DNA from 2 places in the Saccharothrix sp. DSM 118769 genome. Region 2 is predicted to be linked to the other one. Evidence: riboswitches for the same ligand, from Rfam matches in the RefSeq annotation. Region 2 holds a riboswitch; the other holds the start of a gene.
What was found. A riboswitch is a leader RNA that binds a small molecule or an ion and turns the genes downstream of it on or off. The one in region 2 is predicted to bind S-adenosylmethionine.
Positions count from the first base shown of each region.

Region 1: another riboswitch for S-adenosylmethionine. It lies ahead of ACRAKJ_RS34470 (aminotransferase class V-fold PLP-dependent enzyme); the one in region 2 lies ahead of thrC (threonine synthase).

Region 1 covers NZ_CP193627.1:8,181,355-8,185,868, reverse strand. The annotation lists gene ACRAKJ_RS34475 (potassium/proton antiporter) at 1-1,213, shown strand, start outside; SAM riboswitch class IV at 1,281-1,394, shown strand; gene ACRAKJ_RS34470 (aminotransferase class V-fold PLP-dependent enzyme) at 1,436-2,809, shown strand; gene lspA (signal peptidase II) at 2,833-3,429, shown strand; gene ACRAKJ_RS34460 (RluA family pseudouridine synthase) at 3,426-4,358, shown strand; gene ACRAKJ_RS34455 (hypothetical protein) at 4,420-4,514, shown strand, end outside.
Region 2 covers NZ_CP193627.1:1,373,400-1,377,913, reverse strand. The annotation lists gene ACRAKJ_RS06560 (glycoside hydrolase family 3 N-terminal domain-containing protein) at 1-121, shown strand, start outside; gene rpsT (30S ribosomal protein S20) at 253-513, shown strand; gene holA (DNA polymerase III subunit delta) at 649-1,632, opposite strand; SAM riboswitch class I at 1,731-1,845, shown strand; gene thrC (threonine synthase) at 1,857-3,119, shown strand; gene ACRAKJ_RS06540 (DNA internalization-related competence protein ComEC/Rec2) at 3,100-4,514, opposite strand, start outside.

The DNA of each region.
Region 1 (4,514 bases), 2.9 Mb from region 2:
CGCACTGTCCACAGTGTCCGTCGGCGTCAGCATCGCGGTCACCGGCTTCGCGCTGCACTTCCTGCTGGACATGGACTGGCGCACGGCCCTGCTGTGGGGCGCGGTGCTGTCGTCCACCGACGCGGCGGCCGTGTTCAGCGTGCTGCGCGGGGTGGGCGTGGGCAAGCGGCTCATCGGCGCGCTGGAGCTGGAGTCCGGCATCAACGACGCGCCGGTCTACATCGCCGTCGTGCTGCTCGCCTCGCCCGACCCGGTGACGTGGACCGCGCCCGCCCTGATGGTGTACGAGCTGGTCGCGGGCGCCCTGATCGGCATCGCGCTCGGCTGGCTCGGCGGGGTGGGGCTGCGCCGCGCCGCCCTGCCCTCCACCGGCCTGTACCCGCTGGCCACGGTCGCCGTGTGCCTGCTCGCCTACACCGCCGGCGACCTCGCGCACGCCTCCGGCTTCCTCGCCGTCTACATCGCCGCGCTGGTCCTCGGCAACGCCCGCCTGCCGCACCGCGCGGACACCCTGTCGTTCGCCGAGGGCCTCGGCTGGATCGCCCAGATCGGCCTGTTCGTGCTGCTCGGCCTGTACGCCTCGCCCGGTCGGGTGCTCGACGCCCTGGTGCCCGCCCTGGTCGCGGGCGCGGTGCTGGTGCTGCTGGCCAGACCCCTGTCGGTGCTGTGCGCGGCGCTGCCGTTCCGGGTGCCGTGGCGCGAACAGGTGTTCATCTCGTGGTCCGGGCTGCGCGGCGCGGTGCCCATCGTGTTCGCGCTGATCCCGCTGATCCAGGGCGTCGACGGCGCCCAGCGGCTGGTCGACGCGGTGTTCGTGCTGGTCGTGGTGCTGACCCTGGTGCAGGGCACCACCCTGCCGTGGCTCGCGAAGTGGCTCGGCCTGGTCAAGTCCGGCGAGGCGCACGAGGTGCAGGTCGACTCCTCGGCGCTGGACGAGCTGGGCGCGGAGCTGCTCCAGGTGCGCATCCAGCGCGGCTCCAAGCTGCACGGCGTCTACCTGTCCGAGCTGCGGCTGCCGCCGGGCTCGTCGGTGAGCCTCGTGGTGCGGGCGGAGAACAGCTTCACGCCCCAGCCGACCACCCGGCTCCAGGAGCACGACCAGCTGCTGGTCGTGTGCACGGAGGTCGCGCGCACCGCCACGGAGCAGCGGATCAGGGCGGTCGACCGGGCCGGCCGGTTCGCGCGCTGGAAGGGCGACGCGGGGCTGCCGTAGCCGCGACCTCCCACGATGTGGGCGCGTCTCGACGGCGGCGCGGTGTTCCGGTTACCTTCGGGGTGAAGGTCATGAGTGCCAGCGACAAGCTCGGGCTAGCTGGCCGGCAACCCTCCTACCGCGGTGGGGTGCCCCCGATGAGGACCTGGCCGGCGCGCAGGGCGTCCGGCAAGCGCGGACTCCCTTCCCACGGGTGGAGTCCCGGACTCCCCGGAGGGTGTCATGACCGTCGCAGTCCCCAGGCCCACCACCGCCGTCACCACTGCCACCACGACCACTGCCAGCACGACCGCTGCCACTACCACCGCCGCCCTGCCCCGCGTCGTCGGCTCCGCGCTGCGCGTGCCGCTGGTCACCGGTGAGCGCGTCGAGTACGCCAACCTCGACCACGCGGCCAGCGCGCCGTGCCTGGAGCAGGTCCGCGACGCCGTCGACGAGCTGCTGCCCTGGTACGCGAGCGTGCACCGGGGCGCCGGCTTCGCCTCGCAGGTCTCCACCCGCGTCTACGAGCAGGCCCGCGCGTCGGTCCGCCGCTTCCTCGGCGCCCGGTCCACCGACGCCGTCGTGTTCACCCGCAACGCCACCGACGCGCTGAACCTGCTGGCCCGCAGCGTGCCGAAGCACACCGCCGTGCTGCTGTTCGACACCGAGCACCACGCCGCCCTGCTGCCGTGGCGCGGCCCGAACGTGCGCCGCCTGCGCACCCCGTCCTCGCCCGCCGCGGCCGTGCTGGAGCTGGACCGCGCGCTGCGCGAGGCCCCCGTCGGACCGCGCCTGGTCGTGGTGACCGGCGCGTCCAACGTGACCGGCGAGCTGTGGCCGGTCGCCGAGCTGGCCCGGGTCGCCCGCCGGCACGGGGCGCGCGTCGCCCTGGACGCCGCCCAGCTCGCCCCGCACCGCCCGGTCGACGTGCGCGCCCTCGACGTGGACTACACCGTGCTGTCCGGGCACAAGCTGTACGCGCCGTTCGGCTCCGGCGCGCTGGTCGGCCGCTCCGACTGGCTCCAGGCCGCCGAGCCGTACCTGGTCGGCGGGGGTGCCACGGCCCGCGTCACCGACCACGGCGACCGGCTGGGCGTGGCCTGGTCGGCGGTGCCCGAGCGGCACGAGGCCGGCACGCCCAACGTGGTCGGCGTGCACGCCCTCGCCGTGGCCTGCGACGTCCTCGGGCGGCACTGGGAGCGGGTCGCCGAGCACGAGCGCGTCCTGCTGGCCCGCCTGCGCGAGGGGTTGGCGACCGTGCCCGGCGTGCACGAGCTGGCCCTGTTCGGCGGCGGGCAGGACCGGGTCGGCGTGGTGAGCTTCACCGTCGGCGGCCAGGACGCCGGCTACCTGGCCGCGGCGCTGTCCGCCGAGCACGGCATCGGCGTGCGCGACGGCGCGTTCTGCGCCCACGTCGCCGTGCACCGGCTCACCGGGGGCGGGCGGGCCCTGCGCGCGTCCCTCGGCCTGGGCAGCTCGGAGGAGCACGTCGACCGGTTCGTGGCCGCGCTGCGCCGTCTCGTCACCGAGGGTTCGCGGTGGGCCTACGAGCAGCGCGACGGCCGCTGGGCGCCGTGCGACGACCAGCGCGCGCTCCCGCCGTTCCTGCGCTGAGCAGCGTGTTGGACAATGGCCGGGTGAGCACCGATCCCAGCGCCGAGCCGGCCGACGACGCCGACCAGCCCGAGCCGCCGCTGCCGAAGCGACGCGTCGCGCTGCTGGCGGTCATCGCGCCGATCGTGTTGGCGCTCGACGTCGTCGTCAAGGTGATCGCGGTCGAGGAGCTGGAGGGGCGGGAGCCGGTCGAGCTGTTCGGCGGCCTGCTGTACCTGCCGCTGATCCGCAACACCGGTGCCGCGTTCGGCATGGCCGAGGGCTGGACGGTGATCCTCGCGCTGATCGCGTTCGGCGTCGTCGGGTTCATCCTGTGGATCGCCCGCCGGCTGCGGTCGGTCGGCTGGGCCATCGGCCTCGGGCTCGTGCTCGGCGGCGCCACCGGCAACCTGGTCGACCGGGTCTTCCGGGCGCCCGGCCCGCTGCGCGGCGGCGTCGTGGACTACATCTCGGTGCTGGACCCCTGGGGCCGGGTCTTCCCGGTGTTCAACCTGGCCGACTCGGCCATCTGCGTGGGCGGCGGTGTCATCGTCCTGATGGCCCTGCTCCAGCGCGACTACGACGGGACGCGCGTGGAGAAGAAGAAGCCCGCCCAGGCGGAGAAGGAGGCGGGCGAATGAGCGGCTACCGCACCCTGCCCGTGCCCGACGGCCTGGACGGCATGCGCGTCGACGCGGGCCTGGCCAAGCTGCTCGGCCTGTCGCGCACCGCCGTCGCCGCGCTCACCGAGGCCGGTGACGTCGTGCTGGACGGTCAGGCCGCCGGCAAGTCCGACCGGCTCGTCGCCGGCGCCGTGCTGGAGGTCACCCTCCCCGAGCCCGAGCGGCCGGTCCAGGTGCAGGCGGTGCCCGTGGAGGGCCTGCTCGTGCTGCACGAGGACGACGACGTGATCGTGGTCGACAAGCCGGTGGGCGTGGCCGTGCACCCCAGCCCGGGGTGGACCGGCCCGACCGTGGTGGGCGGCCTGGCCGCCGCGGGCATCCGCATCGCCACCTCCGGCGCGGCCGAGCGGCAGGGCGTCGTGCACCGGCTCGACGTCGGCACCACCGGCGTCATGGTCGTCGCCAAGAGCGAGCACGCCTACTCCGCGCTCAAGCACGCCTTCAAGGAGCGCACGGTCGACAAGCTCTACCACGCGCTCGTGCAGGGCCACCCGGACCCGATCAAGGGCACCATCGACGCCCCCATCGACCGGCACCCCAAGCACGACTACAAGTTCGCCGTGATGGCCAACGGCAAGCCGAGCATCACCCACTACGAGGTGGTCGAGGCGTTCCGCGCCGCGTCCCTGCTGGACGTGCACCTGGAGACCGGCCGCACCCACCAGATCCGGGTGCACTTCTCCGCGCTGCGCCACCCGTGCGTGGGCGACCTGACCTACGGCGCCGACCCGGTCCTGGCCAAGCGCCTCGGCGTCACCCGGCAGTGGCTGCACGCCCGCAGGCTCGGCTTCCACCACCCGGCCGACGGCCAGTGGGTCGAGTTCACCAGCGAGTACCCGGCCGACCTCCGCGACGCGCTGGAGCTGCTGCGCGCCGAGGGCTACTGACCGCGAGCCGACCTCGCGTAGCGTGGTCCCGACGACACGCTCGTGAGGGGAGGTACGTGTGGTGTCCACGGGCGACGACGACCTGGATCTCACACCGCCGCGGGGTACCCGGCTGCCGGCCGCCGAGGGCGGCTGGAGCGTGGCCCCCGCCGTGAT
Region 2 (4,514 bases):
CCCCACCAAGCACCTGGCGGTGACCGCGGGCGACGTGCACGGCGACGGCAAGCCCGAGGTCGCCCGGGGCGCCTACGAGGTGCTGGTGGGCGACGGGAGGGCCGGGTTCACGGTCCGGTGAGCAGCCTTGATATCCTTCTCCGTCGTACCGCGCGGCATTCCGCTGTGGAGGAAACCCGCCCCCGTTCCGGGGTCGGAGCCGATGAACGAGCGCGGTGCGACTCCGAGACCGAGGAATAAGGTGGCTTTCGCGTGGCGAACATCAAGTCCCAGCTGAAGCGGATCAAGACCAACGAGAAGGCGCGCCTGCGCAACAAGGCCGTCAAGTCGTCGCTCAAGACCGCGATCCGCAAGTTCCGTGAGGCCGCTGAGGCGGGCGACAAGGCGAAGGCCACCGAGCTGGCGCGGGAGGCTTCCCGCAAGCTCGACAAGGCCGTCACCAAGGGCGTCATCCACGCCAACCAGGCCGCCAACAAGAAGTCGGCGCTGGCCAAGCGCGCCAACCAGATCTGATCTGGACTTCACCGGAGCGCCGCCCACCCCCCGGGGTGGGCGGCGCTCCGGCTTTCCCGGGCCGACCGCTCGCCCGGGCCGGCGCCGCCTGCACAGGTCAGCCCCCCTCGCGCAGGTCGACACCCCTCGCGTGGGTCAGCGCCGCCCGTGCACCGCGACGATCTTCAGCACCGCCCGCTCCAGCGCGTAGCCCGAATCGGCCGCGAAGCCCTTCACGTCCGCGTTGAGGTCCGCCACGACCGACATCGCCTCGGCCAGCCCGCGCTCCTCCCAGCCACGCGACTGCCCCTGCGCCTTCTTCACCTTCCACGGCGGCATGCCGAGCTCGCCCGCCAGCTTGAACGGGTCGCCCCGCCCCACCGCGGACACCCGCGCGACCGTGCGCACCGCGTCGGCCAGCGCGTCGGCCACCAGCACGTGCGGCACGCCGAGCTGGATCGCCCAGCGCAGGGCCTCCAGCGCGCCCGCCCGGTCACCCATGACGGCCTTCTCCGCCACCGCGAACCCGGTCACCTCGGCCCGCCCCCGGTGGTAGCGGCGGACCGCCTCCGCGTCGACCTTGCCGTCGGTGTCCGCCACCAGCTGCGCCGCCGCCGCCGCCAGCTCGCGCAGGTCCGACCCGACGGCCTCGATCAGCGCCGCCACCGCCTCCGGATCGGCCTTGCCGCCGCCCGCGGAACGGATCTCGTTGCGCACGAAAGCCTCGCGGTCGGACGCCTTGGTCATCTTCGGGCACTCGATCACCCGCGCCCCGGCCTTCCGCAGCGCCGCCGGCAGCTCCTTGGCCACCTTGCTGCGCCCGCCACCGCTGTGCACCACCACGAGCGTCACCCCGTCCGCGGGCGCCTTGGCGTAGGCGAGCACGGCGTCGGCGATCTCCTTGCCGGCCTCCTGCGCGGCCTCCAGCGCGACCACCCGGCCCTCCGCGAACAGCGACGGGCTCACCAGTTCGGCCAGCTCAGGAGGGGTGAGATCAGTCACCCGCACCCTGGTCAGGTCGGCCTGCGGGTCGGCTTTGCGCGCGACCTCCAACGCGCCGCGCACAGCGCGCTCGACCAGCAACTCCTCCTCGCCGACGACCAGGTGCACGGCGTCGGGCGTCTCAGCGGGCGCACTCACGGGCGCGATCCTCCCACGCCCGTCCCGCGTCCGGATGGTGGACGCAACTGGCTGAGGAGCGGGATCCTGTCGTACGTTGAGTGCCGACAACTGAATACCGCTCATCCAGAGGGGCAGAGGGATCGGCCCGAAGAAGCCCCGGCAACCCGTCGCACAGCACCTGCTGTGCGATCACGGTGCCAATTCCGACCCGCGACGCGGGAAAGATGAGGAGATACCTCGCGATGACTGCTGTCAGTGTGCCCTCGGCCACCACCTCCTTCGACCTCGGTCCGGCTCGCGCCCTGTCCTGCCGCGAGTGCGGGCACCAGACGCCGCTCGCCCCGGAATACGCCTGTCTCGAGTGTTTCGGGCCGCTGGAAGTGGCCTACGACTTCGGCCGGGTCCGCCGCGAGGACATCGAGGCCGGCCCCCGGTCGATCTGGCGCTACCGCGGCCTGCTCCCCGTGCCCTCCACCGTCGAGTCGCACCCCAACACCGACCCCGGCGGCACCCGCCTCGTCGAGGCCGACCGCCTCGCCAAGGCCCTGGGCGTCCGCAAGGTCTGGGTGAAGGACGACACCGGCAACCCGACCCACTCGTTCAAGGACCGCGTCGTCGGCGTCGCCCTCGCCGCCGCCCGCGAACTCGGCTTCAAGGTCCTCGCCTGCCCGTCCACCGGCAACCTCGCCAACGCCGTCGCCGCCGCCGCGGCCCGCGCGGGCTGGGAGTCGGTGGTCCTGGTGCCCTCCTCCCTGGAGCGGGCGAAGATCCTCATGACCGCCGTCTACGGCGGCAACCTGATCACCGTCGACGGCAACTACGACGACGTGAACCGGCTCGCCCAGGAACTGGCCGCCGAGCACGAGGACTGGGCGTTCGTCAACGTCAACGTCCGCCCCTACTACGCCGAGGGCTCCAAGACGCTCGGCTACGAGGTCGCCGAGCAGCTCGGCTGGCGGCTGCCCGACCAGATCGTGGTCCCCATCGCCTCCGGCTCCCAGCTCACCAAGGTCGACAAGGCGTTCCGCGAACTGGGCGAACTCGACCTGGTCGAGCAGACCCCGTACCGGGTGTTCGGCGCGCAGGCCACCGGCTGCTCCCCCGTCGCCGCGGCCTTCAAGGCCGGCCGCGACGTGGTCACCCCCGTCCGCCCGGACACCATCGCCCGCTCGCTGGCGATCGGTGCACCGGCCGACGGCCCGTACGTGCTCGACGCGGTGCGCCGCACCAACGGCGCCATCGAGGACGTCACCGACGAGGAGGTCATCGAGGGCATCCGGCTGCTGGCCCGCACCGAGGGCATCTTCGCCGAGACCGCGGGCGGTGTGACCGTGGCGACCGCGAAGAAGCTCATCGAAACGGGCCGGCTCGACCCCGACGGCGAGACCGTGCTGCTCATCACCGGCGACGGCCTCAAGACCCTCGACGCGCTCGGCGACCGGGTCGGCCCGAAGGCCAACGTCCCGCCGTCGGCGGAGGCCGTGCTCAAGGCCCTCGAATCCTGACCGGGGCGCTCACAGCGCGACCCTCCCCGACCGCAACCACCCGGTGCGCGGGAACGCGGTCAGCTCGGGCAGCTCCTGCGGCCCGACCTGCTCGGTGACCACGCGCCACGCGGTCAGCAGCTGCGGCCACGGCCGCGCCGCCTTCTGCCGGTTGTAGCGCTCGGCGTACCACTCCTCCGGGGCCATGGCGAGGTCGTCGTCGAACAACGCGTCGGCGACCAGCCGGTACGCCGAGTCCGCGGAGTCGACCTCGGCGGTCCGCACCACGCCGGTGACGGTGGCGCGCGCGACGATCCCCCGCCCACCGGCGGGCAGCTCCTCGCACACGTAATAGGCGAACGAGGGCCGCAGCTCGTCGCGCGGCCACGGGTGGGCGGTGTAGCCGCGCTGCCACAGCGCCCACCCCACGGCCCGGTCGCCACCGGACCGCCGCCACCCCGTGCGCAGCCTGACCCACACGTCGTTCCTGTCGTTCCCGCCCATGGTGATCCCCTCCTGCTTCGTGGTCGGGGCCGCCCCGGCGGGCGACCCGCGGCCCGTCCGGGCCGGTGAGGACGGCGGTGTCGCCGTCCCGGTCGGTGCGCAGCACCAGCGCGCCCTGCCGGGTCAGGGCGTCGACCAGCACCCCGCTCGGGTGGCCGTAGCGGTTGCCCGCCCCGACACTCACCAACGCCACCCGGGGCCGCACTGCCTCCAGGAACGCCGGCGACGTGTACCGCGACCCGTGGTGCGGCACCTTGAGCACGTCGGCCCTCAGGTCGACGTGCCCGCCGAGCAGGTCCGCCTGCCCGGCCAGCTCGACGTCGCCGGTCAGCAGCACCCGCCCGGCCGCGGTCGTGGCCCGCAGCACCAGCGACGCGTCGTTGACCGCCGTGTTGGTCTCCCCCACCGGGGCCGCTCGCGGTCCCAGCACGTCGAGGTCCAGTCCCGGCCAGCTCACCCGCTGCCCGGCGCCCAGCTCGACCACGCGGACCCCCGCCGCCCGCGCACGCGCCCGCACCTCCTCCCACGCCCACCCCGGCCGACGCGAAGGCCCCACGGCCACCGCGCCCACCTCCCGCTCCGACAGCACCGCGGCCAGCCCGCCGACGTGGTCGGCGTGCAGGTGGCTCAGCACCACCAGCGGGACACGCCGCACCCCGAGCCGCCGCAGGCACGACAGCACCGGTCCGGGGTCGGGCCCGGTGTCGACCAGCACCGCCCGGTCGCGGTCGGCGGTGGCCAGCACGACGGCGTCGCCCTGCCCCACGTCGCACGCCACCGCCGACCACCCCGGCACCGGCCAGCCGGGCGAGACCACGCCCAGCGGCACGACCACCAGCACCGCGCCGACCACGCCCGCCACGACCAGCGCCCGCACCCGCCGCGCCCGCACGAGCAGGCACCCGAGCACCA